Regions from separate parts of the Rubrivivax sp. JA1026 genome, predicted to be linked through region 2. Evidence: riboswitches for the same ligand, from Rfam matches in the RefSeq annotation. Region 2 holds a riboswitch; the other holds the start of a gene.

Region 1 (3,403 bases), on a different contig from region 2:
CGTCAGCGGCTCGCCGGCCAGCGTGTCCAGCGGCACGACGCTGTCGGAGCGGATGCGGCTCAGCTCGTCCAGCGAGATGCGCGCCGAGCCGACTTCCAGCGTCAGCGTCACCGGGATCTTGCGCATCAGCTGCGCCAGCTTGCGCCTCGGCGCGGGCGCCTCGGGCACCGGGTCGGCGTCGAGGTCCAGCGTGTCCAGCGGGTCGATCGGAAGCGGTTCGCTCATCGTCGTGGCTTTCATTCGGAATCGGAGAAACAGGTCAGGCACAGCCGGCCGTCGTGCTCGGCGACGCGGGCCTTGAACAGGCGCAGGCCGTCGACCAGGGCGTCGGCCTCGCCGAGCGTGATCGGGAGCACGTCGCCGACCTTCAGCGCGGCGACGTCGGACAGCGGCAGCTGCTTCTCGAGCAGCTGGGCGACGAGCCGGAACTCCAGCCGCGTGGCCAGCGGTGCAACGGTGGCCTGGGCGCTGGACGGCAGCCGCTCGATGGCGAGCTGCGTCCACAGGCGCTCCAGCCACGACGGTGCCAGCGCGACACGCAGGCGCGCGGGCTCGTTCATGCCCGCCTCGGCGATCGTCGCGTCGAGCACCCAGGTGCCGCGTGCCGGTGCCGCGACCGGCACGCCGCCAGCCGGTCCGGCCATCGCCGCCGGCTCGGCGGCCAGACCGGCGTCCAGCCGTCGCGCTGCCAGGGCAGACCAGGCGGCACCGAGCTGCGCCGCAAGGCGCTCCTCGGTCGAGGTGGCCGTCGTGTCCTCGGCGGGCGCGTCGGTGCCGAAGCGTCGCGCCATCAGTGCCAGAAGCAGCCGGCGGTCGGCGCCACAGACCAGGCTGCCGCGCGCGAGTGCGAACGAGTGCCAGCCGCTGCCCTCGGCCTCCTGCTCGAGCCGCGCCAGCGAGGCCCCCAGCACCTCGAAGCCGCCGCGTTGCCGATGGTTGATCTGGCGCCTGAACCAACCGGAGAGGTCGGATTGCCAGCGCCGTGCGAACGCATCGAGCAGGTGCACGGGGCGTCCGAGCGAGGTCGCGTCGATTGGACGATGCGTGGGCGTGGCAGGTGCGGTCATGGGTTCATGGCGTGAATCGGGGTCATTGTAGAAATCTATGCGCCATTCGATGGATGCAAATGGGATGGAAAGCGGGCGCTTTCACCGTTCTTTCCGGAAGAGTCTCTCATCGGCTGCGGAGACGAAATGTTTAGATTTTTGTTGTGTGCTTCGAGTCGGTGTTGCGTCATTGATGCTTGGCTATTCGGTGCAAATCATAAATATCATTTGTGTCATTCATATCAATAAAAGAATTTGTTTTTATCGACGCAACGAGGGTGTCAAGAAATAAACAAGAGAACTAATTCACGTCGACACGGGTACGCCGGTGTTACGGGAGGAAACTTTCTCGGTCTTGCGCTTACGATGCAGCGCATCAGGGCACACCCGAGCGAAAGCCGGGGTCGCAAAGCTTCCGGCCTACCCGTCCCCCCACGAGGGACGCAGGGCAGCGGGGCCGCCGGGCGAAGCCGCCTCGCCGCACCTCCCCTCTCAGGTGCGGACTGGCTTGGTCCGTCCGTGGCGCGGTGCGCCATGGAGACCTCCTGCGACCGCGCGTGGCGTGCCGTTTCACGACCATGCCGATGTCAATTACGCGCCCCGAACCGTCCGTCGCCCCGCCTCGTGCGGTGCGCGGGATCGTGTGCGTTCGCGCCTCGACGGTCGGGACATCGGCAACGTTTGACGTGTCAAAGCCGGCCAGTTCGCCAGCTTGCGGGCGAGGATCGGTCGTTAACATCGTTCCTAATTCTTGTATTTTTCTCGTGCTGGAAAGCGGAATGGAAGACAGCCGCCGGCGCGTAAAACAACTCTAATGCGCGAAGGTCGTCAAGTTATCTGACGTCCTGCCGATAAGCGCATATCCCTGTATTTGAATTCGAAGAGGTCCAGCCGGCCAGGCCGCTGCATGGGCGAAATAAACGTCAGACGCCGGTGCTGTGCCGGTGAAACAAGGATGTGCGGATGTCGCAGATGTTGATGTCGGTCCTGGCTCAGGCCGACCGGATCGCCGGTGACGGCGCCGAGCTCGGCGCGGTGGCGGCCGTGGCGCCGGCGCGCGGCCCCGGGACGGACGCGGGCGCAGGCTTCGCTTCCAGCCTCAAAGACGTGCTTCAGGCTGTCGACGCCCAGGCACACGCCGCCTCGGAGCAGCTTGCCGCCGTCGACTCGGGCCGCTCCAACGACCTCGTCGGCGCGATGCTCGCCAGCCAGCAGGCCGACCTGTCGTTCTCGATGCTGCTGCAGGTGCGCAACAAGGTCGCCGGCGCGGTGGACGAACTGATCAAGCTGCAGCTCTGAGGACGACGCCGTGGCCAACCCGCTCGTCTCGACCCTGCGTCCCGCGTTCGCCCGGCTGCGTGCCGGCGGCCTGCCGGCGCTGCCGCCCGGGCTGCTGCGCGGCCTGACGCCGCTGCTGCTGGCGGCCGCCGCGGTGACCGCGCTGGTCGTCGCCTTCCAGTGGCGCGACCAGTCCAGCTACAAGCCGCTGTTCGGCGCCCGCGAGAAGGTCGCGGCCGCCGACATGATGGCCGTGCTCGACGCCGAGCACGTGCCCTACCGCGTGCACCCGGACAGCGGCCAGGTGCTGGTGCCCGAGTCCGATCTCGGCCGCGTGCGCATGCTGCTCGCCGCCAAGGGCGTCACCGCGCGCCTGCCCGCCGGGCTGGAGCTGATGGACCGCGACGACCCGCTGGGCGTCAGCCAGTTCGTGCAGGACGTGCGTTTCCGCCGCGGCCTCGAAGGCGAGCTGGCGCAGAGCATCATGACGATGGACGCCGTCGACTCGGCGCGTGTGCATCTGGCGATCGCGCGCAGCTCGTCCTTCGTCACCGTCGCCGACGACCGCAGCTCGGCCTCGGTCGTCGTCACGACCAAGCCCGGGCGCACGCTGAACCCCGAGCAGATCGCCGCGACGATCAAGCTCGTCGCCGGCAGCGTCGCCAACCTCGACGCCGCGCGTGTCAGCGTCGTCGACCAGGCCGGCAACCTGCTGTCGGCGCGGGTCGACCTCGAAGAAGGCCTCGAAGGCCTGGCCTCCGGCGGCATGGACGCTCGCCACCGCTACGAGGCCGACACGCGGCGCGGCGTCGACGAGCTGCTGGGCCCGGTGCTCGGCGCCGGCAACTACCGCGTCAGCGTCACCGCCGAGGTCGACAACGACCGCGTGCAGGAGACGCGCGAGGTCTACGGCGCCGACCCCAAGGTCACCAGCGAGGCGCTGCGCCAGGAGATGGACCGCCAAGGCCTCGCTCTGGGTGTGCCCGGCTCGCTGAGCAACCGCCCGGTGGCGGTGGCTGCTGCGGCCTCGGGCGCCGACGCCTCGGGCCAGGCGCAACGCAACGCCAGCACCCGCCAGT
Region 2 (3,403 bases):
CTGGTGCGGCTGATGAACGCCCGCTTCAGCCAGCGCCTGGAGGGCGACGCGGTGCGGCGCGCCCACACCATCAACCGCGTCGCGCGCTACCTGATCGGCATCGTCGTCGGCGCGCTGGCGGCGATGACGGTGCTGGCCGAGGTCGGCATCTCACTGGCGCCGATCCTGGGCGCGGCCGGTGTCGTCGGCATCGCCGTTGGCTTCGGCGCGCAGTCGCTGGTCAAGGACTACTTCACCGGCTTCTTCATCCTGTTCGAGGACCAGTTGCGCACCGGCGACGTGGTCGAGATCGCCGGCATCGGCGGCCTCGTCGAGGACATGACGCTGCGCCACGTGCGGCTGCGCGACTACGACGGCAACGTGCACTTCGTGCCCAACAGCCTGATCACGACGGTGACCAACCGCGGCCGCAACTTCGCGTTCTCGGTGGCCGATCTGCGCATCGCCTACCGCGAGGACCTCGACGAGGTCTGCGCCGTGGTGCGCGAGGTCGCCGCCGGGCTGCGGGCCGACGAACGCTTCGCCGCGCGCATCCTCGAGGACCTGGAGATCGCCGGCGTCGAACGCTGGGACGAGAGCGCGGTGACGCTGCGCGTGCGTTTCAAGGTCGCGCCGCTGGCCCAGTGGGAGGTGCGGCGCGAGTTCCTGCGCCGGCTCAAGCGGGCCTTCGACGAGCGCGGCATCGAGATCCCGTACCCGCACCTGACCGTCTACGCCGGCGCCGGCAAGGACGGCGGCGCTCCGGCGCTGCCGCTGGGCATCCGCCGCCAGCGTGCGCCGGATGCGGCCAATGCCTGAACCTGGAGGTCCTCGATGAGCGAATCCCACCGCATCGGTCTGGTCGTCGGCAGCCTGCGTCGCGACTCCTTCAACCGCCGTCTGGCGCAGGCGCTGGCGACGATGGCGCCCGCGCCCTGGCAGCTGGAGATCGTCGAGATCGGCGACCTGCCGCTGTACGACCAGGACGACGACGCCTCTCCCGCCGAGGCCGTGCGCCGTTTCAAGGCCCGGATCGCCGCCTGCCGAGGCGTGATCTTCGTGACGCCGGAATACAACCGTTCGATCCCGGGCGTGCTGAAGAACGCGCTGGATCACGCGTCGCGGCCCTACGGCCAGAGCGTCTGGGCCGGCAGGCCGGCCGGTGTCGTCGGCGTGTCGATCGGCGCCATCGGCACGGCGCTGGCGCAGCAGCACCTGCGCAACGTGCTCGCCTACCTGGCGATGCCGACGCTGACCCAGCCCGAGGTCTATCTGCAGGCCAGGGACGGGTTCTTCGCCGTCGACGGCAGCCTGGCGGACGAGCGCACGCGGCGTTTCGTCCAGGGCTGGCTCGACGCCTTCCTGGCCTGGGTGGAGCGTCAGGCGCCGGCCTGACGCGCGGCGCGGCGTGATCGCCGGATGTGCGCCGTTTTTCGCGTTCTTTTGAACGCGCTGGTGCCGACGGCTTCCGCGCAGGACGCGGCCGCGAGACACTCGCGCCGCCGGCTCGGGCAGTCGCCCGGGCCGTGAGCCGGCCGCCGCGAGGCGGCCGATGGGCAAACCCGGCGAAAGCCGGGGACGCAAAGCTTCCGGGCTACGGGCGGCAACGCCTACGCCAGCGGGGTTGCCGTCACGGGCCGTCGCCCGGGTGTCAGGCCGCGCCTTTGTGTCCCGAACGTCACGAGCGGCCGATGCAGCGACCCGTCTCTCCCCGAACGATCATCCTGCGTGGCCTGGCCGTGGGCCTGCTGGCGGCATGCGCCGGTGGCGCCTGGGCCCAGGACGTCGGCCGCATCGTCGTGCGCTACAAGCCGGTGGTGCAGGCCGCTGGCGTGTCGCCCGAAGCGGTGGCCGCGACGATGTCCCAGCGTGCCAGCTCGATGGCCACGCGCGCCGGCGTGCGGCTGAAGACCTTGCGCACGACGGGCTCCAGCGCCGCGGTCTACGAGACCCGCGACGCCGTCGACGCACACGAGCTGCGCGCGATGGCGCTGCGCATGGCACGGGACCCGGCAGTGCTGTCGGCCGAGCCCGACGTGCGCGTCGCGGCGACGAGCAACGACACCTACTTCTCGATGCAGTGGGCGCTGGGCTCGCCTGCGGCCAAGGCCGGTGCCGGCAACTTCGTCGCCGCCTGGCCGTACACGACCGGCAACGACGTCGTCGTCGCGGTGCTCGACACCGGCATGACGGCGCATCCGGACCTGCAGAGCCGCCAGTTCGCCGGCTACGACTTCGTCTCCGACACCACGACCGGCGCCGACGGCGGCGGCCGCGACGCCGACCCCACCGACCCCGGCGACGCCTGCCCCAGCAGCGGCAGCGCGAGCAGCTGGCACGGCACCGCGGTGGCCTCGCAGATCGCGGCCATTGCCGACAACGGCTACGGCATCGCCGGCGCCGCGCCGGGTGCGCGCATCCAGCAGGTGCGTGTGCTCGGCCAGTGCGGCGGCTGGCTGTCCGACACCTCGGACGCGATCGCCTGGCTGGCCGGGCGCAGCTTTGCCGGCATCCCGGCACCGTCGGTGCGGCCCAAGGTCATCAACCTGAGCCTGGGTGGCGGCACCAGCTGCCCGAGCTACATGCAGGACGCGATCAACCTGGCCAACGCGGCCGGGATCGTCGTCATCGCCGCCGCCGGCAACGACGGCGCGGCGACGATCAACGCGCCGGCCAGCTGCAGCGGCGTCATCGCGGTGGCCGCGGCCACGGCCACCGGCGACCTGGCGAGCTACTCGAACTACTCGTCGCAGGTGGCGATCACCGCGCCGGGCGGCGGCCAGTGCCGCCAGGCCACCGCCGGCTGCGACACGACGCCGACGATCGCCTCGGGCGTCGATGGCAGCAGCAGCTTCGTCGGCTACACGCCGGCGCGCTACTTCGCCGGCACCTCGGCGGCGACGCCTCACGTCTCGGCCGCCGCGGCGCTGCTGCTGGCCTACACGCCGTCGCTGACGCCGGCGCAGGTGCGCTCGGCGCTGCTGTCGGGCGCGCGGCCGTTCCCGGCGGGCACCTTCTGCACCACCGCCGGCCGCTGCGGCGCCGGCCTGCTGGACGCCTCGGGCTCGCTGGCGACGCTGGCCGCGCCGCTGGTGACGATCACGCCGACGGCCGGCGTCACGACCGGCAGCAACGGCGTGCAGGCCGGCCTGGTGGCCCGTGGCGCGTCGGCGACGCTGAAAGCCGCGGTGCCGTCGGGCAGCGGCTACAGCTACGCCTGGCAGCAGGCCAGCGGGAGCGCGGCGACGATCGTCTCCGGCCGCACGGCCGACACGCTGGTCTTCACCGCGCCAGCTTCCGCCGGGCTGATCTCGTTCGCCGTGACCGCGACCTCGCCGTCGGGCGTGACGGCGCGCAACACCGTTTCGCTGCGCGTCAACAGCGCCCCCGACACGCTGCCGGCCTCGCTGCCCGAAGCGATGGC

Evidence for each region. Region 2 has a riboswitch for cyclic di-GMP ahead of G5B56_RS15445 (S8 family serine peptidase). Riboswitches for the same ligand answer to the same signal wherever they lie in the genome.
Region 1: linked by a shared signal. The riboswitch ahead of G5B56_RS14410 (flagellar hook-basal body complex protein FliE) and the one ahead of G5B56_RS15445 (S8 family serine peptidase) in region 2 are both predicted to bind cyclic di-GMP.

What each region holds. Positions count from the first base shown of each region.
Region 1 covers NZ_JAALCQ010000008.1:139,628-143,030, forward strand. The annotation lists gene G5B56_RS14400 (FliM/FliN family flagellar motor switch protein) at 1-225, opposite strand, end outside; gene G5B56_RS14405 (FliM/FliN family flagellar motor switch protein) at 237-1,067, opposite strand; cyclic di-GMP riboswitch class I at 1,417-1,511, shown strand; gene G5B56_RS14410 (flagellar hook-basal body complex protein FliE) at 2,010-2,345, shown strand; gene fliF (flagellar basal-body MS-ring/collar protein FliF) at 2,356-3,403, shown strand, end outside.
Region 2 covers NZ_JAALCQ010000009.1:106,422-109,824, forward strand. The annotation lists gene G5B56_RS15435 (mechanosensitive ion channel family protein) at 1-798, shown strand, start outside; gene G5B56_RS15440 (NADPH-dependent FMN reductase) at 814-1,374, shown strand; cyclic di-GMP riboswitch class I at 1,525-1,611, shown strand; gene G5B56_RS15445 (S8 family serine peptidase) at 1,671-3,403, shown strand, end outside.